DNA from 3 places in the Actinomadura sp. NPDC047616 genome. Region 3 is predicted to be linked to each of the others. Evidence: riboswitches for the same ligand, from Rfam matches in the RefSeq annotation. Region 3 holds a riboswitch; each other region holds the start of a gene.
The links. Region 3 has a riboswitch for cobalamin ahead of ABZ801_RS27455 (putative cobaltochelatase). Riboswitches for the same ligand answer to the same signal wherever they lie in the genome.
Positions count from the first base shown of each region.

Region 1: another riboswitch for cobalamin. It lies ahead of ABZ801_RS35460 (ABC transporter substrate-binding protein); the one in region 3 lies ahead of ABZ801_RS27455 (putative cobaltochelatase).
Region 2: another riboswitch for cobalamin. It lies ahead of ABZ801_RS02065 (ribonucleoside-diphosphate reductase subunit alpha); the one in region 3 lies ahead of ABZ801_RS27455 (putative cobaltochelatase).

Region 1 covers NZ_JBEYTB010000020.1:943-7,509, forward strand. The annotation lists gene ABZ801_RS35445 (ABC transporter permease) at 1-137, shown strand, start outside; gene ABZ801_RS35450 (ABC transporter permease) at 196-1,047, shown strand; gene ABZ801_RS35455 (ABC transporter ATP-binding protein) at 1,044-2,546, shown strand; cobalamin riboswitch at 2,573-2,755, shown strand; gene ABZ801_RS35460 (ABC transporter substrate-binding protein) at 2,899-3,888, shown strand; gene ABZ801_RS35465 (iron ABC transporter permease) at 3,963-4,979, shown strand; gene ABZ801_RS35470 (ABC transporter ATP-binding protein) at 4,976-5,836, shown strand; gene ABZ801_RS35475 (hypothetical protein) at 6,052-6,417, shown strand.
Region 2 covers NZ_JBEYTB010000001.1:416,753-423,319, reverse strand. The annotation lists gene ABZ801_RS02085 (methyltransferase) at 1-645, shown strand, start outside; gene ABZ801_RS02080 (MFS transporter) at 977-2,434, opposite strand; gene ABZ801_RS02075 (helix-turn-helix domain-containing protein) at 2,582-2,908, shown strand; gene ABZ801_RS02070 (cupin domain-containing protein) at 3,098-3,430, shown strand; cobalamin riboswitch at 3,634-3,834, shown strand; gene ABZ801_RS02065 (ribonucleoside-diphosphate reductase subunit alpha) at 3,923-6,136, shown strand; gene ABZ801_RS02060 (ribonucleotide-diphosphate reductase subunit beta) at 6,133-6,567, shown strand, end outside.
Region 3 covers NZ_JBEYTB010000012.1:196,546-203,112, forward strand. The annotation lists gene cobI (precorrin-2 C(20)-methyltransferase) at 1-395, opposite strand, end outside; gene ABZ801_RS27445 (cobyrinate a,c-diamide synthase) at 442-1,791, opposite strand; gene cobO (cob(I)yrinic acid a,c-diamide adenosyltransferase) at 1,814-2,416, opposite strand; gene ABZ801_RS27455 (putative cobaltochelatase) at 2,419-4,461, opposite strand; cobalamin riboswitch at 4,539-4,695, opposite strand; gene ABZ801_RS27460 (ATP-binding protein) at 4,809-5,306, opposite strand; gene ABZ801_RS27465 (helix-turn-helix transcriptional regulator) at 5,505-6,347, shown strand; gene ABZ801_RS27470 (DUF397 domain-containing protein) at 6,344-6,544, shown strand.

The DNA.
Region 1 (6,567 bases), on a different contig from region 3:
GCGCCCAGGACTACCCGCTGCTGGTCGCCGTCGTGCTGGTCACCGGCCTGATCGTGGTCGCCGCCAACCTGGTCGCCGAGCTCGTCGTGGCCGTGCTGGACCCGCGCGCCCGCTCGGGGCAGGCCGATGCCGGCTGAACGCCGCACCGTCGTCCGTGCACCTTCGCCCGTACCGTCGCCAGAGGGGAGCCCGCAGGTGGTGGCTGAGACCCGGGGACTGCTGGCCGTGCGGCTGCGGCCGCGGCGTCCGGCGTTGCTCGTCGCGGTCGCGGTGCTGGCCGTGATGGGGCTGGCGGCCGTACTGGCGCCGTCGCTCACCCCGCTCGACCCGGTGGCCACCGACACGTCCGCGACCTCGTTGCCGCCCGGCTCGGCCGGTCACCCGCTGGGCACCGACCTGCTCGGCCGCGACCTGCTGGCCCGCATGCTCTACGGCGCCCGCACCTCCCTGCTGGTCGGGCTGGCCGCCGCCGCGGTCACCGTCGGGCTCGGCATGCTGGTCGGCGGCCTGGCGGCCATCGCCCCGCGCTGGCTGGACGGGCTGATCGCGCGGATCGCCGACGTGCTGCTGGCGCTGCCGCTGCTGGTCATCGTGCTGGCCCTGGCCGCCGTCGCCGGGCCGTCCATGGGCCTGGTGATCGCGGCGATCGCGCTGACGAGCTGGATGCCGGTCGCCCTGATCGTCCGCGCCGAGCTTCGCACCCGCCGCCGGCGCCTGTACGTCCGCGCCGCCTACGCCCTCGGCCTGTCCCGATGGCAGGTGCTGTGGCGGCACCTGCTGCCCGGCGCGCTGCCCCCGGTCGCCTCCGTCGCCGCGTTCGAGGTCGGGCACGCCATCCTCACCGAATCCACCCTCAGCTTCCTCGGCCTGGGCATCCCGCCCAACCGGCCCAGCTGGGGCAACCTGCTCACCGAGGCCCAGTCCCACCTTCTCACCGGCGAGTGGTACACCGTCGCCATCCCGGCCGCCGCCGTCGTGGCCACCATCATCGCCGTCAACGTCATCGCCGGCGCCATCGCCGGCCCGGAGGAAGGCAGGACCTGGTGACCTCCACCGCCGAGAACCGGGGACTCGCCGTCACGGGACTCACCGTCGAGGTCCCCGGCCGCCGTGTCGTGCACGGCGTCGACCTCACCGTGCCCACCGGCCGCGTGCTGGCGCTGGTCGGGCCGAGCGGCAGCGGCAAGACCCTCACCGCACGCGCCATCGCCGGGCTGCACCCCTACCGGGGCACCGTGCTGGTCGACGGCCGGCCTCCCGTGCCCGGCCGCGACGTGGGATACGCGTTCCAGAACGCCCTGGCCTCGCTCAACCCCACCATCACCGTGCGGCGGCACCTCACCGAGACCGTACGCGCCCACCGGACCGGCGACCCCGACGAGGCACTGGCCCGCGTCGACCTGGACCCGGCCCTGGCCGCCGCCCACCCGTTCGAGCTGTCCGGCGGCCAGGCACAGCGCGTCGCCCTCGCCCTGGCCACCGTCCACCGGCCACCCGTGCTCATCGCCGACGAGATCACCACCGCCCTGGACCCCGTCACCCAGGCCGGCGTCCTGGACCTGGTGCGCGCCCAGGCCCGCGACCGCGCCGTCCTGCTCATCACCCACGACCTGGCCGCCGCGGCCCGCTGGGCCGACGACATCGCCGTCCTCCACCACGGCCGCGTCCTCCACCACGGCCGCGTCCTCGAACACGGCCCGGCCCCCAAGATCTTCGCCGCTCCCCGCACCGACCTCACCCGCCGGCTGCTCGAAGCCGCCGAAGCGGCCCCTGCGCCGCGTCCCGTCCCGCAGGCGGCCGAGCCCTCCACCGAAGGCGGCCTCGCCCTCCAGGGCGTGCGGCGGGTACTGCGGTCGCGCCGGCGCCGCACCGTCGCCCTGGACGACGTCGACCTCGACATCGCCCCCGGCGAGGCCGTGGCCATCGTCGGCCGCAGCGGCTCCGGCAAGTCCACCCTCATCGGCGCCCTCGCCGCGCTCGACCGCCCCGACCACGGGACCGTCCTGCGCGACGGCCGTGACGTCTGGGCTCTGCCCGGCCGTGGGCGACGCGCCGTCCGGCGCCGCACCGGACTGATCTTCCAGGACCCGCTCGCGTCCTTCGACCCCCGCCACACCGTCCGCCAGGTGATCGCCCAAGCCGGCCCTTACGACGACGACCTGCTGCGCTACGTCGGCCTCGACCCCGCCCTGGCCGCACGTCGCCCCGCCACCCTGTCCGGTGGCGAATGCCAGCGCGTCGCCATCGCCCGCGCCCTCGCCCAGCGCCCGCACGTCCTGCTCGCCGACGAACCCACCAGCGGCCTGGACGTCCTGGCGCAGGAGCGCATCCTGCGGCTGCTCACCGACCTGCGCCGCGATCACGGCATGACCATCGCCCTGGTCACCCACGACCTGCGCGTCGCCCGCCGCGTCGCCGACCGCGTCATCACCCTGCACCGGGGCCGCGTCGTCGACGACCTCCCCGCCACCGCTCTCGACACCGCCCAGCACCCCGAGACCCGGCGCCTGCTGGAGGCCACCCGGCCGGCCCCCGCGTCCCGCTGAACGAGCCGCCGACACCGGCCGTTGAAGTCATGGCAGTATGTGGGGGTAGGCGACGGCGGAACGAGGAAGCCGGTGCGAATCCGGCGCGGTCCCGCCACTGTGATCGGCGAGCGGACTCCGATGACGCCACTGCCCGCGTTGCGGGTGGGAAGGCCGGAGCGAGCATCGACCCGAGAGCCAGGAGACTCACCTCGTCGCCTCCTCGTTGGAGCTGGGGCGGATTTCCCCAGGGAGGAGAGGGTGCTCGCGTGCGTTCACGCATGGCCGGTCCGACGCCGGTTCCCGTTCGTCGTGCTCTTCTCAGCTTGGTGACGGCGCTGTGCCGCGCCTGCGCCGAGGGGGCCTGGTCCCGATGACGCGCAGCGCTCGGTGGCTGCTCGCGTGGGTGCTGGCGTCGGTGTCGCTGGTCGCCGGCTGTGGCGGTTCGGCGACCGGCACCGGTGGCGCCTCCGGCAGGGAGGCGGCACCGGGGTTCCCGGTGACGATGACCAACTGCGGGATGAAGACCACCTACCTGCGTCCCCCGCGACGTGCGGTGTCGCTGAACCAGCACGCGACCGAGGTCATGCTGGCGCTGGGGCTGCAGAAGTCGATGGTGGCCACCGGTTACCTCGATGACGAGATCCTGCCGGAGTACCGGGCGGCCTACGACTCCATCAAGGTGATGTCGAAGGAGTATCCGTCCTTCGAGACGCTGCTCGCGGCCGAGCCGGACTTCGTCTACGGCGGCTTCGCCAGCACCTTCGACGCCAAGGAGGGGCGTGGCCGCGACGCCCTCGCCAAGGCCGGGATCAACTCCTACCTCAACGTCGAGGGCTGCGCGTCCGGGCCGGTGACCGTGGACACCATGGACACCGAGATCCGCAACATCGCGAAGATCTTCGATGTGCCGGAGCGGGCCGAGGAGCGGATCGCCGGACTGCACCGCACGCTGGACGCGGTCAGGGCCGAGATCGCCGGGGTCGCCCCGGTCAGGGTCTTCGTCTACGACAGCGGTGACAGGACGGCCTTCACCGCCGGCGGCGCGGGCATCGGCAACGAGATCATCCGGCGGGCCGGCGGCGTGAACCTGTTCGCCGACCTGGACAAGACGTTCGGTGACGTCTCCTTCGAACAGGTGGCCGACCGCGCCCCCGAAGTGATCGTCATCTACGACTACGGCGACCGGCCGGTCGCCGAAAAGAAACGGTTCCTGCTGAACAACCCCGCGCTGAAGGACGTACCGGCGATCAGGAACCGGCGGTTCGCGGTGCTGCCGCTGTCGTCGACCGTGCTGGGCGTACGCGTACCGTCGGCGGTGGAGTCGCTGGCCCGGCAACTGCACCCGGACCGCTTCCGGTGACGCACGCCGCGCGGGAGGCCGGTGACGCACAGGCCGCAGGCGGTGCACAGAGGTCGGCCGCCCGGCGGACGCGGGTGCCATACGCGCTGGTGCTGCTCGTGCTCGGCGGCCTGGTGGTGGCGGCGGCCACGGCCGGGATCGCGATCGGCTCCATCAACATTCCGGCCGGTCAGGTGTGGGGCATCCTGCTGCACCGGTTGCATCCGGCGCTGGCCGATCCCGGCTGGACACCGGTGCGCGAGACGATCGTCATCGACGTCCGGCTGCCGAGGGTGCTGTTGGCCGGGGCGGTCGGGGCCGGGCTGGCGGTGTGCGGGATGGCGTTGCAGGCGCTGGTGCGCAACCCGCTGGCCGACCCGATGCTGCTGGGGATCTCCTCGGGCGCGACGGTCGGCGCGGTACTGGTCGTGGTGTTCAACGTGACGTTGCTGGGCGTGTTCTCGCTGCCGGTGGCGGCGTTCGCGGGGGCGTTGACGGCCCTGGTCGCGGTGTACCTGCTGGCCCGCTCGGGCGGGCGGATGACGACGGTCCGGCTCGTGCTGGCCGGGGTCGCGACCGCCGAGGTGCTGTCGGCGGCCGCCAGCTTCCTGATCGTCACCTCCGGCGACCCCCACAAGACCCAGGCGGCGCTGCGCTGGATGCTCGGCGGGATGGCGGGCACCACCTGGACGATGGTGTGGATCCCCGGCGCCGCGGTGCTGGCGGGGACGGCGGTGCTGCTGGGCGTGACCCGTCCGCTCAACCTGCTGCTGGCGGGCGAGGAGGCCGCCGCCTCCCTCGGGCTGGACGTGCACCGGTTCCGCTCCGCGCTGTTCGTGCTGGTCGCGGTGCTCGTCGGCACGATCGTCGCGGTCAGCGGGCAGATCGGGTTCGTCGGGCTGATCATGCCGCATGTGGTGCGGCTGCTGGTCGGCGCCGACCACCGCCGGGCACTGCCCGCCGCCGCGCTGCTGGGCGCGGCGTTCCTGATCGCCGCCGACCTGGCCGCGCGCGTCCTCATCGCGCCCGAGGAGATCCCGGTCGGCGTGTTGACCGCCCTGGTCGGCGGCCCCTTCTTTCTGTGGCTGATGCACCGCAGGACCGCGTCATGACTCGCGGCCGAGTCCTCACCGACGTCCCCATCGACGTGCCCGACGACGAGCCGGGCGCGGTGCGCGCCGAGGCGGTGTCGGTGGTCGTCGGCGGCCGTGCCCTGGTGCACGAGGTGTCCGTGGACGTCGCCCCCGGTGAGGTGATGGGCCTGGTCGGACCCAACGGCGCAGGCAAGTCGACACTGCTGCGCACCTTCTACCGGGCGCTTCGTCCCACGTCCGGCCGCGTACTGCTGGACGGGGAGGACGTGTGGCGGACACCCGGCAGGCGGGTGGCGCGGCGGCTGGCCGCCGTCCCGCAGGACGGCGGCGGCGACTTCGAGCTCACCGCGTACGAGGTGGTCGCGATGGGCCGCACCCCGCACAAGCGGTCGTTCGCGGGCGACGACGCCACCGACCGCGCCATCATCACCGCCTCGCTCGACGCCCTCGGCGTCGCGGCACTGGCCGACGCGCCCTTCGACCGGCTGTCGGGCGGCGAGCGGCAGCGGGTCCTGATCGCCCGCGCGCTCGCCCAGCGCACCGGCACGCTGGTGCTGGACGAGCCCACCAACCACCTGGACCTGCGCCACCAGCTGGACGCGCTGCGACTCGTGCGCCGGCTCGGAGTCACCGCCGTCATCGCCCTGCACGACCTCAACCTGGCGGCGGCGTTCTGCGACCGCCTCTGCGTCCTGGACGCCGGCCGCCTGGTCGCCGCCGGACCGCCGGGCCAGGTGCTCACCGCCGACCTGCTGGCCGAGGTCTACCGGGTGGACGCCGAGGTGACCGTCCATCCCCGCACCGGCATCCCGCAGATCACCCTCCTGCCCGAAATGACACGCCTGCGAAGAGAAAGACGACAGGCTGATCCCTGATGTCGACGCCTGCGCCGACACCGGCAGTGTCACCGCGCCGCGCCGCGCGGCCTGGCGGAGTCGCTCAGCATTCCCCATAACCGCAGGTAGTCATACGGGTGCGGATACGGGTTTCCCCGGATGTCCTCCATTCAGTGCAGTGACACTCTGTAATCACTCAGTCACGTTCGCAGCTCTGGGGGGACACCATGACATTCAGCCCGTTGAAGGTAGGGATGCTCGGCCTCGGTGCCGGCGCCTGCATCGCCATGACCACGGGCGGCGCCGGGGCGACGGAGTCGGCCCCGGCCACGTCCAAGCAGGTGGCGCGCACCTGCCACGTCCGCTCCGACGGAAAGCTCCTCTGCGAGAACAAACGCGGCGCGCCGCTGTACCAGCACCGGTCGACCGGAAGCAGGATCGTCGACTACCTCGACACAAGCCCGAGCGTCTTCGCCTGCTGGGGCGAAGGCGACCTCCACGCCGGAGGCAACCGCATCTGGTACTGGACCAACGGCGACCGCACCAAGCAGTGGGGCAACATCCCCGCCGTCCACCTGTACACCTCCGTCGACCCGCCGGCCGGCATGAAGAAGTGCTGACCTGGTTCGGCGGAACCCGGGCCCCTGGACTCCAGGGGCCCGCACCGCTGGTGAGGGCCTGTTCCCATAGGGCGGGCCTACCGCACATTCCTCGGCGCCGTGCCGCACGCCTGGCGGCCGGTGCCATCGCCGTCAGCGCCGCGCTGGCCG
Region 2 (6,567 bases), on a different contig from region 3:
TCGGTGTTCGCCGATGTCAACGGCGCGCCGTTCTTCGACTACCTCAATGCCGAACCCGAGGTGGGGATGCGGTTCGCCGACGGCATGTCGCGGTTCTCCCACTGGCAGGACCCGCATGTGGCCGCCGCCTACGACTTCCCCGAGAAGGCGCTGATCGTCGACGTCGGTGGCGGGCGGGGCGGCCTGCTGGCCGAGGTGCTGCGCCGCAACCCCGCCGCGACGGGCGTGCTGTTCGACCAGGAGCAGGTCCTGGCCGGGGGCCACGTACTGGACGTCGCGGAGCTGCGGGGACGCTGGCGGACCGAGACCGGGGACTTCTTCGACACGGTGACCCCCGGCGGCGACGTCTACCTGCTCAAGTACATCCTGCACGACTGGACCGACGACGAGTGCGTGCGACTGCTCAAGGTCTGCCGGGCGGCGATGGCCGCCGGAGGCCGGGTGCTGGCGATCGACGCGGTACTGCCGCCCGGCGGCACCCCGCACTTCGGCCGGACGCTGGACATGCTGATGATGACGGTGCTCAACGGCCGGGAGCGCACCCGCGCGGACTTCGAGGCGCTGTTCAACGCGGCCGGGCTGCGGCTGACCCGCGTGATCGACACGCCGACACCGTGCTCCATCGTCGAGGGGGTGGCCGCCTGAGCACCCGCTGACCGGGCCGGATTCGAGCGACGGCAACGGTGGCCGCGCTTCCATGCGTCAGAGTCTGGGACGGCGACCCCGACAGGACGGCATGGCGGTCTCGGCCGCCGGCGTGGTGGCCGACGGCCCGGCGCCGGCGGTCGGCTGCGCCGGGCACGACGACCGTCTGCCCGCCGGGCGATCCGCCTTCGGCGACGATCGTCCGGCGGGCGCGCTGGTGCTGTGGCCCGCGGCCGGAATCTCCGGCCCCGCGGCGGTCATGCGGAGGAGTGCGGTGCGGCCGGTGGCGCACCGCCGATCCCCAGGCCGAGCGCGGATGGGGTTGGTTCGATCAGCGTGCGGCGAGGTGTGCGGGGTCGGGCGTTTCGGTGATGGTCGCGGCCGGTGTGGTGGTGCGCGGCAGGGCGAGGCTCACCAGCAGGCCCAGAACCATTCCGGCCGCGGTCAGCAGGACCACGACGAACTCGCCGTGGGCGGTGGCCGAGCGTAGTGCCTCGCCGGTCTTGCCCTCGGTGCCGATGTCGGCGAGCGCGGTGAACACCGCCAGACCGATGGCGTTGCCGATGTTGAGGGCGGTGGAGGCGATGCCGTTGGCGACGCCCTGCTCGTGGGCGGCGGTGCCGGTCGCGGCGGCGATCCACATCGCCGTCCAGACGATGCCCTGGCCGACGCCGGAGACGATGAGTCCGGGCACCAGCCGTCCGTAGCCGGCAGCGGTGTCGAAGCCGATCGCCATGCCGACCGTGCCGACGACCCCGATGGCGAAGCCGATCAGCAGCGTCGTGCGCAGGCCGATCCGGGTGGTCAGCCGCTCGCCGAGTTGTGTGCCGGTGGCGATCGCCAGTGAGGGGACCAGGAAGGCCAGTCCGGTCTGCAGAGCGCTGTAGCCGTGCACGCTCTGCATGAGCACGGTCAGGAAGTAGGGCAGCACGCCGAAGGTCGCCATGTAGACGAACGTGATGATCATGCCGCCGGTCAGGCTGCGGTTGCGGAACAGCCGGAACGGCATGAGCGGATCGGCGCTGCGCCCCTCGATGGCCGCGAACGCCGCCAGCAGCACGGCGGCCAGCACGAACGCGCCGATCACCAGCGGACTCGTCCAGCCCTGCTCGGGCCCCTGGACCAGGGCGAACACCAGGAGCGTGGCACCCGCGGTGACGGTCAGCGAGCCGGGCAGGTCGAACCGCCGTCGCTGCCTGCCGGCCGGGTCGGGCGGGATCACCGCCAACGCGGCCAGCGCCACGAGAGCGGCCAGCGGCACGTTGACGTAGAAGACGGCGGGCCAGCCGAAGTGCTCGGTCAGCACACCGCCGAGCAGCGCCCCGATGGTCAGGCCGCTCGCACCCGCGCCACCCCAGACCGCCAGCGCCCGGTTGCGCTGCGGCCCCTCGGCGAACAACGTGTTGATCAGTGACAGGGTGGACGGCAGCAGCAGGGCGCCGCCGATCCCCTGCACCGCCCGCGCCACGACGATCGTGGCGGGTGACGGCGCGAGGCCGCCGGCCAGCGACGAGACGGCATAGAGGGCAAGGGCGAACACGAAGACGCGGCGGCGGCCCAGCAGGTCGGCCGCACGGCCGCCGAACAGCAGGAACCCGCCCGCGAACACCACGTAGGCGCTGACCACCAACTGCTGGGTCTGGCCGGGGAAGCCCAGCTCCGCGCCGATCTCGGGGAGCGCGACGAACACGATGTTGAGGTCCAGCGAGTAGACCATTTGCGCGAGCGCCAGCAGGGCCAGGATCCAGCCCAGTCGCCGGCCTGCGGCCGGCCTCGGAACAGCGGACATGCCAGAGGACACCCTTCGGGGTCTGGAGGGAAACGGGCCGGCGGACGAGCCCGCCGACGAGTACGACCGTACGAATACTTACGTACATTCGTATGGTGAGGCAAGAGAATCCGGGCAATTGTTCGACTATCAACGTACGATGGGACAATGAGGTACCGTCATCCGGACCGCGACCAGATCCGCATCGACGCGGTGCTGTCGGCACTGGGCCACCCGGTGCGGCTGGCCGCCGTCCGTGTGCTGGACGGCGGCGGTGAGCACAACTGCGGCAGCGTGCTGGCCGAGCTGGGCATCACGGCCAAGTCGACGATGACCCACCACTGGCGCGTGCTCCGCGAGGGCGGCGTGATCATCCAGGAGCCCTCAGGCCGGGAGAACCTGCTGACCCTGCGCCGGGAAGACCTGGACGCCCGCTATCCGGGGCTGCTGGACGCCGTCCTCGCCGGCGCCCGCACCGACGAGGACGGCTCCTGACGACCCCCCCTGCTCGACTCCGTCGTTCGTCGTCGGCCCGTCGACCCGAGTGCCCCGACGTCCCTGGGGTACCTGTGGCGGCCGTACATCTCCTAGCGCAGCCGCGTTGCAGCGCATCCCACCGAGCCGGACGCGCCGCCGGCGCCGCATCGGCGTCCGCTACTGACACGGAAACGGCAGGGCAACCTCATGCAGAAGATCTCCCTTGACGCCCGGGTGCGCGAGCACATGGAACGCGCGGCGGCGTCCCCGGCGGGCCGCAGTGCCGAGACCGTGTACGGCGGCCACGAGCACACCCTGCGTCAGACCCTCATCGCACTGCGCGCCGGCGCTTCGCTGGCCGAGCACGAGAACCCGGGTGAGGCGACGGTGCTGGTGCTGCGCGGACGGGTGCGGCTGCACAGCGGCGACACCACATGGGAGGGCATGACCGGGGACCTGCTGATCGTGCCGCCCGCCCGGCACGGCCTGGAAGCCGTCGAAGACGCCGCCGCGCTGGTGACGGTCGCCAGGGCGCGTTGACGCGCCGCGGTTCGGGCGCCCGGTGGGCCGCGCCGCGCCTGCCCGACCTGGTGACGGCCACGGGCTGCTGCCGCCGCGCCGGCCCGAGCACGAGGCTGGGCGGTCGGCGCCGCAGCGTCGCGGGTCGCGGACGTTCCGTCACGCCGTCTCTGGCGACACACCCACAACATCTAGAGGTTGCATTCACTCCTGCCACTAGATGTAGAGTTCCACGTGTTGCGGGTCCGCCCCTCACGGGGTGGCGCGAGAGGGAACCCGGTGCGAATCCGGGACTGCCCCGCAGCGGTGAAGGGGAACGAAAGCCGTCACAGAGCACTGGGCCGCACGGCCTGGGAAGCGACGGCCGGTAGGTCCGTGGTGGGTGCCCCCGAGTCCGAAGACCTGCCCGCGACCGTAAGTGGTCCACGAGCCTCAAGGGAACGCCGGTGGGCGGGCGCGTTCGTCGTGCCCTCCTTCCGGCGTGCCCGAAGGGCGTCGCCCGAGGGAGAGCAGATGACTGTTTCCGCCACCGTCGACGACCGCGAACTGGCGGTCCGGGAGGCCGCCGCGCGGGTCGGCGCCGATCCCGGCCAGTCCCGGGTCGCGGCCGCGCTGCTCGCCGAGCTGATCCGGGACGAGGCCGCCGGGGAGGGCGTCGGCACGTTCAGCTCCTCGGTGCGTCTCGCGCACGCGCAGGGCCTGCTCAACGACGCGATCGCGGCGTTCGTCGCCGCGCACGCCGCCGAGCTGGACGCGCTCGTCGACGAGACCGCCGACGACCGGTTCGAGTACTTCGGACTGAGGACGGTCTACGACCGCTACCTGCTGCGCCACCCGCACACGCGCAAGGTCATCGAACGCCCGCAGCACTTCCTGATGCGCGTGGCGTGCGGGCTGGCCGACACCGTCGCCGAGGCCGGCCGGCTGTACGGGCTGATGTCGCGGCTGGAGTACCTGCCGTCCTCGCCCACGCTGTTCAACTCCGGCGCGCGCCGGCCGCAGCTGTCGTCGTGCTTCCTGCTCGACTCCCCCCGCGACGAGCTGGAGTCGATCTACGAGCGGTACGGGCAGGTCGCGCGGCTGTCGAAGTACGCCGGCGGCATCGGGATCTCCTGGTCGCGGATCCGTTCCCGCGGGTCGCTGATCCGCGGGACCAACGGGACCTCCAACGGCATCGTCCCGTGGCTGCGGACGCTGGACGCCTCGGTCGCGGCGGTCAACCAGGGCGGCCGCCGCAAGGGCGCGGCCTGCGTGTACCTGGAGCCCTGGCACGCCGACGTCGAGGAGTTCCTGGAGCTGCGCGACAACACCGGTGAGGACCAGCGCCGCACCCACAACCTGAACCTGGCCAACTGGATCCCCGACGAGTTCATGCGGCGGGTGGAGGCCGACGCCGACTGGTCGCTGTTCGACCCCAAGGAGGTGCCCGAGCTCACCGACCTGTGGGGCGAGGACTTCGACGCCGCCTACCGCCGGGCCGAGGCCGAGGGCCGTTACGTGCGGCAGATCCCGGCGCGCCGCCTGTACGGCCGCATGATGCGCACGCTCGCCGAGACCGGCAACGGCTGGATGGTCTTCAAGGACCCGGCCAACCGGACCTGCAACCAGACGGCCGAGCCCGGCAACGTGGTGCACCTGTCGAACCTGTGCACCGAGATCCTCCAGGTGACCAGTGACACCGAGACCGCCGTCTGCAACCTGGGTTCGGTGAACCTGGCCCGCCACGTCACCCCGGACGGCTTCGACTTCGCCCGGCTGCGCGAGACCGTGCGCGTGGCCGTCCGATTCCTGGACCGGACCATCGACCGCGGTTACTACCCCACCCCGGAGGCGGCCGCGAGCAACACCAAGTGGCGTCCGGTCGGGCTGGGCGTGATGGGCCTGGCGGACGTGTTCTTCACGCTGCGGCTGCCGTTCGACTCGCCCGAGGCGCTGGAGCTGTCCACCGCCATCGCCGAGGAGATCGCGCTGGCCGCCTACAACACCTCCGCGGACCTGGCCGAGGAACTGGGCGCCCACCCGGCGTTCGACCGGACGCGCGCGGCGCGCGGCGTGCTGCACCCCGACCACTTCCCGGCCGCGCCCCGCAAGACCTCCGAATGGGACGCGCTGCGCCGGCGCGTCGCCGAAGTCGGACTGCGCAACTCGCTGCTGGTCGCGATCGCGCCGACCGCGACCATCGCGTCCATCGCCGGCTGCTACGAGTGCATCGAGCCGCAGGTCTCCAACGTGTTCAAGCGCGAAACGCTGTCCGGCGAGTTCCTGCAGATCAACCGCTACCTGGTGGCCGACCTGCGCGCCGCCGGACGGTGGACGCAGGAGACCCGGGACGCCATCAAGCGCGGCGGCGGCTCGATCCAGCACATCCCCGACCTCGACGACGAGCTCAAACGGCTCTACCGCACCGCCTGGGAACTCCCCCAGAAGGCACTGATCGACCTGGCGGCCGCGCGCATGCCCTACGTCGACCAGTCCCAGTCCCTGAACCTGTTCATGGCGACCCCCACCATCGGCAAGCTGTCCTCGATGTACGCCTACGCGTGGAAGGCCGGCCTCAAGACCACCTACTACCTGCGTTCGCGTCCGGCGACCAGCATCGCCCAGACGACGGTCGCCGCCGCCGCTCCCACCGCCATCACCCCTGACACCGCGTCTGACACCGCTTCTGACACCGAGGCGGTCGTCTGCTCCCTGGAGAACCCCGAGATCTGCGAGGCCTGCCAGTGACCCTGCTCGACCCCGGGATGGACCTGACCCTCCGTCCCATGCGCTACCCCGGCTTCTACGACCGCTACCGGGCGGCGATCCGCAACACCTGGACCGTCGAGGAGGTCGACCTCGCCTCCGACCTGCCGGACCTGGACAGACTCACCGCCGACGAGCTGCACCTGGTCAAGCGGCTCGTCGCCTTCTTCGCCACCGGCGACTCGATCGTCGCCAACAACCTGGTGCTCAACCTCTACAAGCACCTGAACGCGCCGGAGGCGCGGCTCTACCTGTCACGGCAGCTGTTCGAGGAGGCCGTCCACGTCCAGTTCTATCTGACGCTCCTGGACACCTACCTCAAGGAGGACGAGGAGCGCAGGCAGGCGTTCGCGGCCATCGAGCACATCCCCTCCATCCGGCAGAAGGGCGAGTTCTGCTTCAAGTGGATCGAC
Region 3 (6,567 bases):
CGCGCGACGCCCTCGCGCCGGAAGCCCGCCTTCTCGGCCACCCGCTGGCAGGCGTGGTCGGTGCCGGGGGCGCGCAGTTCGACCCGGTGCAGGCCGCACGCGCGCAGCGCCCACTGCGAGACCAGGGTCAACGCCTCGGTGGCGAAGCCGCGTCCGCGCCAGGACGGGCGTATGGCAAGGCCGACCTCGCAGGTCTGCCGCGACGGGTCCACGCGCGACAGGCCGATCGTCCCGGCGGGCGTCCCGCTGTCGCGGTCGGTCACGGCGAAGTGCGCGCCGGTGCCGTCCCGCTGAGGCAGGTGCCCCTCGGCCGGCGCGGCGTCGTCGTCCGCCGCCAAGGGGCGCAGCACCACCAGCTCCCCTTCGAGCGGGACGGGCTCGCTGAAGGCGCTCACGTGCCGCCTCCCACGGGTCGGGGCATCGGCCGGGTCATCGGCGGCGTCATCGGCAGGAGTCCACCATTCTCTGTGCGAAGTGCGGCATACCGGCCCAGTGCAGGTGAAGATAGGACGCGACGCACGCGCCCTGCACGAACCCCTCCGGCCCGGACGGCGACCACTGCCACGCCGCCGTGGAGCCGTGGCCGGGGTCGGTGACGGTGCGGTGGAACTCGTGCCCGCGCACCCGTTCGCCCGTGCGCGCCACCACCGAATCCGACACCGCGACCGCCGACCGGTAGCCCAGCGTCAGCCGCGGGGCCATCGTCGCGGTCACGTCGCCCAGCACCCCGCACATCGGCGCGCCGTCCAGCTCGCGCGCCAGATACAGCAGGCCCGCGCACTCGGCGTAGACGGGGCCGGTGAACGACGCCAGCTCGCGACGCAGCGGCTCGTTGGCCGACAGCTCCGCCGCGTACATCTCGGGGAACCCGCCGCCGATCACCACGCCCCGCGTGCCGGACGGCAGGTGCTCGTCGCGCAGCGGGTCGAACCGGACGACCTCGGCGCCCGCCGCCTCCAGCAGCTCCTCGTTCTCGGCGTAGCCGAACGTGAACGCCGGGCCGCCGGCGACCGCGATCCTTGGCCGCCGCCCCTGGACCTGCTCCGCGGCAGGGGGCTCCCAGGGGGCGGCGGGCAGAGGCGGGGCGGAACGTGCCACTGCCAGGACGGCGTCAAGGTCGCAGGATTCGGCGACCAGCTCCCCCATGCGCCGCACCGTGGCGACCGCGTCGGCGTCGCGTTCCGCCGCCGGGATGAGCCCCAGGTGCCGGGACGGGGTGGCGATGTCGTCGTGACGCCGTAGCGCGCCCAGCACGGGCAGGCCGACTTCGGCCAGGGCGTCGCGGCACATCCGCTCGTGCGCGTCCGACCCGATCCGGTTCAGGACGACCCCGCCGAACCGCACGTTCCCGAACGTACGGAAGCCGTGCACGGTGGCCGCCACGGAACGGCCCGACGCCGCCGCCGCGTCCACCACCAGGACGACGGGCGCGTCCAGCAGCGCGGCGACGTGGGCGGTGGACGCGAAGTCTCCCCCGGAGTCGTCCACGCCGGCGCCGGTGAACCCGTCGTACAGGCCCATGACGCCCTCGATGACCGCCACGTCCGCCCCTGCCGCGCCGTGCAGCAGCAGCGGCGCGACGAGCTCCTCGGACGTCAGCCAGGGGTCGAGGTTACGGCCGGGACGTCCGGTCGCCAACGCGTGGTACCCCGGGTCGATGTAGTCCGGCCCCACCTTGTGGGGGGACACCGCGAGGCCCCGTGCCGCGAACGCCGCCATCAGCCCCGTGGCAACGGTCGTCTTGCCGCTCCCAGAGGCGGGTGCCGCGACGACCAGACGAGGAACGCTCATGCCAGGCCCCCTGCGGGCACGCTCACCATTCGATGCCCTTCTGGCCCTTCTGGCCGCGGTCCATCGGGTGCTTGATCTTGCCCATCTCGGTGACCAGGTCGGCGAACTCCACCAGCCGCGGATCGGCGTCCCGCCCGGTGATCACCACGTGCTGCTGCCCCGGCCGCTCCCGGAGCGCGGTGATGACGTCGTCCACGTCCACCCATCCCCACTTCATCGGGTAGGTGAACTCGTCCAGCACGTACAGCCGGTAGGTCTCGGCGGCCAGGTCACGCTTGATCTGCTCCCAGCCCTCGCGCGCGTCGGCCTCGTGGTCGGCCTCGGTGCCGGGGCGGCGGATCCACGACCAGCCCTCGCCCATCTTGTGCCACGTGACCGGGCCGCCCTCGCCGCTGTCGCCGAGCACGCGCAGCGCCCGCTCCTCGCCGATGCGCCACTTGGCGGACTTGACGAACTGGAACACCCCGATCGGCCAGCCCTGGTTCCAGGCCCGCAGCGCCAGCCCGAACGCGGCGGTCGACTTGCCCTTGCCGGGCCCGGTGTGCACGATCACCAGCGGCCGGTTGCGGCGCTGCCGCGTCGTCAGCCCGTCGTCGGGCACCTGCTCCGGCTTCCCCTGCGGCATGCCTAGGCTCCCCTTCTCCAGGCGCTGCGGTCGGGCGCCGTCCTGGCGCCCCGGACGACTCCGGCGAGGGACCCGGCGGCCAGGTGCTCCAGCCGGACGACCTCCGCGCCCAGCCGCCCGCCCAGCTCGGCCGCCAGCCCCAGGCGCACCGGCCCCGACTCGCAGTCGACCACGACGGAGGCCACGTCGCCGAGCCGGGCCGCGGCGGCGGACGGGGCGGGGCCGTGGGTGGCGCGGCCGTCGGTCACCACGACCAGCAGCGGACGCCGGGACGGATCGCGCAGCCGCTCGACGCGCAGCACCTCGGCGGCGCGCAGCAGCCCGGCGGTCAGCGGAGTGCGGCCGCCGGTGGGCAGCCGCTCCAGGCGGCGCGCCCCCGCCTCGACCGACGAGGTGGGCGGCAGCACCAGCGTGGCGTCCCGTCCCCGGAAGGTGATCAGGCCCACCTTGTCGCGGCGCTGGTAGGCGTCCAGCAGCAGGCTGAGCACCGCGCCCTTCACCGCGCGCATCCGCTGCCGCGCGGCCATCGACCCGCTGGCGTCGACGACGAACAGCACGAGGTTGCCCTCGCGTCCGTCCCGCACCGCCTCGCGCAGATCCTCGGCCGCGACGACCAGGCCGGGTCCGGTACGGCCGCGGGCGCGCTGGTACGGGGCGGCGGCGCGCAGCGTGGCGGTCAGATGCAGGCCGCGCGAGCCGGGACGGGCGCCGGAGACGCGGCCGTGCGGGGTGCGGGCCTTGGAGCGGCGGCCGGGCGCGCCGGTGCCGGTGCCGGGGACGGTGAACAGGCGCGGCCTGTAGGCGGCGTCGGCGGGCGCGGGCTCGTCCTCGCGCCGCGGACCGGCGCCGCCCGAACCGCCCGCACCCGAACCGCCGTCGGCGCCGCCCGCCTCCGGGGTCTCCGGCGACGGGGCGTCGGGGGACGTGTCGGGCAGCCCGCCACCGCCGGGGCCTCCGGGCGGGGTCGGGCCGTCGCCGTCGGGGGGCTCGGGGGGCCGGTCGTCGTGCTCGTCGAGCACCTCGTCCAGCTTGCGCGTGTCGAGGCCGGGGGCGTCGAACGGGTCACGGCGGCGCCGGTGCGGCAGGGCCAGGCGCGCCGCCGTGCGCACGTCCTCGGTGCTCACCGCGGTACGGCCGTGCCAGGCGGCCAGCGCGATCGCGGCCCGCGCGGTCACCAGGTCGGCGCGCAGCCCGTCCACCTCGAACGCGGCGCACACGGCCGTGATCTGGCGCAGTGCCGCGTCGGTCAACTCCACCCCGGGCAGCCGGTCGCGGGCGGCGGCGATCCGGGCGGCCAGCGCGGCCTCCTCGTCGGCCCACGCGGCGGCGAAGGCGGCCGGGGACTCCTCGAAGCGCAGCCGGCGCCGCACCACCTCGGCGCGCTCGTCCGGGTCGCGGGTGGCGGCGACCTCGACGGTGAGCCCGAAGCGGTCCAGCAGCTGCGGGCGCAGCTCGCCCTCCTCCGGGTTCATGGTGCCGACCAGCAGGAACCGCGCCGCGTGCCGCACCGACACGCCCTCGCGCTCGACGTACGACTCGCCCATCGCGGCGGCGTCCAGCAACAGGTCGACCAGGTGGTCGTGCAGCAGGTTCACCTCGTCGACGTACAGCACCCCGCGGTGCGCGGCGGCGAGCAGGCCCGGCTCGAACGCCTTCACGCCCTCGGTGAGCGCCCGTTCGATGTCGAGCGAGCCGGTGAGCCGGTCCTCGGACGCGCCGACGGGCAGCTCCACCAGGCGGGCGGGCCGTCGCCGCGCGTCGTGCCCGGTGTGCGGGCCGTCGGGGCAGGCGGGGTCGGGGGCGTCGGGGTCGCAGGAGAACCGGCAGCCGTCCACCACCCGCACCGGCGGCAGCAGCCCGGCGAGCGCCCGCACGATCGTCGACTTGGCGGTGCCCTTCTCGCCGCGCACCAGCACCCCGCCCACACCCGGCGACACCGCGTTGACCAGCAGCGCGAGCTTGAGATCGGCCATCCCGACGACGGCGGAGAACGGATAGCGGGGAGTGTGGGGGGTCGTCCCCCCATCGGCGGCCGGGCGGCTCATCGGCCCATCAGACGGGGCATGCCTCATCATCCTTCCCCTCGGGTGTCCACGCCCGTGGCGGTCAGCTGCGACGGCCGGAGTCTCCTGGCTCCCGGATCGACGTTCCGGCACCGGTCCCGGTCAGGGACGGCACCGCTCCCCCGGCCTTCCAGCGTCGCCGCCGTGGCCTTGCGCGGGGGGAGAACTCCCCGGTCACAGTTGCGGGCACAGCCCCGGATTCACACCGGGTTCCTCCGCGTCCGTCGACTGCACAGCATGACATACCACCCGGAACCACCCAAGCGGCGACCACGTGAAATGCCCTACGTCCGGTCGCGGGACGGCCGGGGCGTCAGGGGGCTGGGGCGTCAGGCGACGCGGGTGGGCACGACGAACCACACCGCCTTGCCCGGCACGGGCGTCCCCAGACGCGACAGCGTGTGCAGCAGCCCCCAGCGGCCCCGCGACATCTCGGCGACGATGCTCAGGCCCCGGCCGCAGTCACCGGACGTCCACGAATAGCCGGGCAGCCGGGCGTCGACGAAGGCGTCGAACACCGCGCAGCGGACCTCCGCGGGGGGCCGCGCGTCGTCATCGACCGCCAGCCACAATTCATGCGGGCCGTAATCGGCGGCGTGCTGGTAGGCGTTGGTGGCCAGCTCGCTCACCATCAGCTTGGCGTCGGCGATCGGGTCACGGGGCACCCCCAGGTCGGCGAGCGCGTCGGCCAGGAGCGTCCTGGCATGGCGGGCGCACGCCGGGCCGCGCGGCAGGGACCAGGCCCAGCCCGCGCGGATGCCGGGCTCCTCGGTCGGCACCGCACGCGGCGGCGAGGTGTCATGGATGAGTTCTGACGAGCTGTGCACGGGCCCTCCCCGCGATCGAAAGGTCTCGGCCGACTACGCGGTCATCAATCGTCCCGTTACTGTGGGTCCCCCTGTGGTTACACTTCAATGAAGCCTCGCGTGAGAATCTCATTTGCGCAACACCGTTGGCGAGATTGCCCTTACCGGCTTCGGCAATCGCGTTGAGAGGTGCCGACCGAAACGACAGACTCTGCCCTCATGACATATCGGCCGACCGTACGAGGTCGTCGCCTGGCCCGGGAACTGCGCCGGCTGCGCGAGGAACTGGGCCTGACGTTGCAGGACGTGGCGGACCGGCTCGACTGGTCCCGGGCCACGGTGTCGCGGGTGGAGACGGGGCAGACCCGGCCGAAGGTCGGCGACGTCGCCCGGATGCTGGAGTTGTACGGGGTGCCCAGCCCCGACCGGGACGCCCTGATGACGCTGGCGCGCGAGGCGGGCCAGCGCGGCTGGTGGACCGCTTACGCCGACGTTTTCGCCGGAAGTTACGTCGCGCTGGAGGACGAGGCGTCCGACATCCGCACCTGGGACCCGCAGCTGGTGCACGGGCTGCTGCAGACCGAGGAGTACGCCCGCGCGGTGATCACCGCCGGGCGGATGCTGCCCGGGTCCACGGAGATCGAACGCCGCATCGTCGCGCGCAAGGTACGGCAAAAGTTGCTCGAACGGCCGAACGCGCCGCTGCTGCACGTGGTGCTGGACGAGGCGGTGCTGCACCGGCCGATCGGCGGGGCTCCGGTGATGAACGCCCAGCTCAGGGCACTGGCCGTGATGGCGGAACGACCCCGCGTGACGGTGCAGGTGCTGCCGTACGGCGCGGGCGAGCACGCGGGGCTCGACGGGCGGTTCACGATCCTTTCCTTTCCGGACCCGGCAGACCCCGATATCGCCTACGTCGAAGGCACCATGGGTGACGTTTACGTCGAAAGCGCAGAGGAAACAGGCGTACACAGGCGTCGCTTCGATCGCATCGTCGAGGCGGCGTTGTCCCCCGAGGATTCCGCGCACCTCATCGTCGAGGCAGCAGGGAGCAGCCCGTGAACAACCTGCAACGCGATCTCGCCCGCGCCCAGTGGCGCACGTCCTCATACAGCGGTAGCGGAGACCAGTGCGTCGAAGTGGCGGCGCTGCCGGACGGTCTGTGTGCGGTCCGCGACTCCAAGGACCCGTCCGGCCCAGCGCTGATCCTGTCCGCGGAGGGCTGGCGGGCCCTGCTCGGCACCGCACGCACCGCATAGTCCGCCCGGCGCGTCCGCCCGCC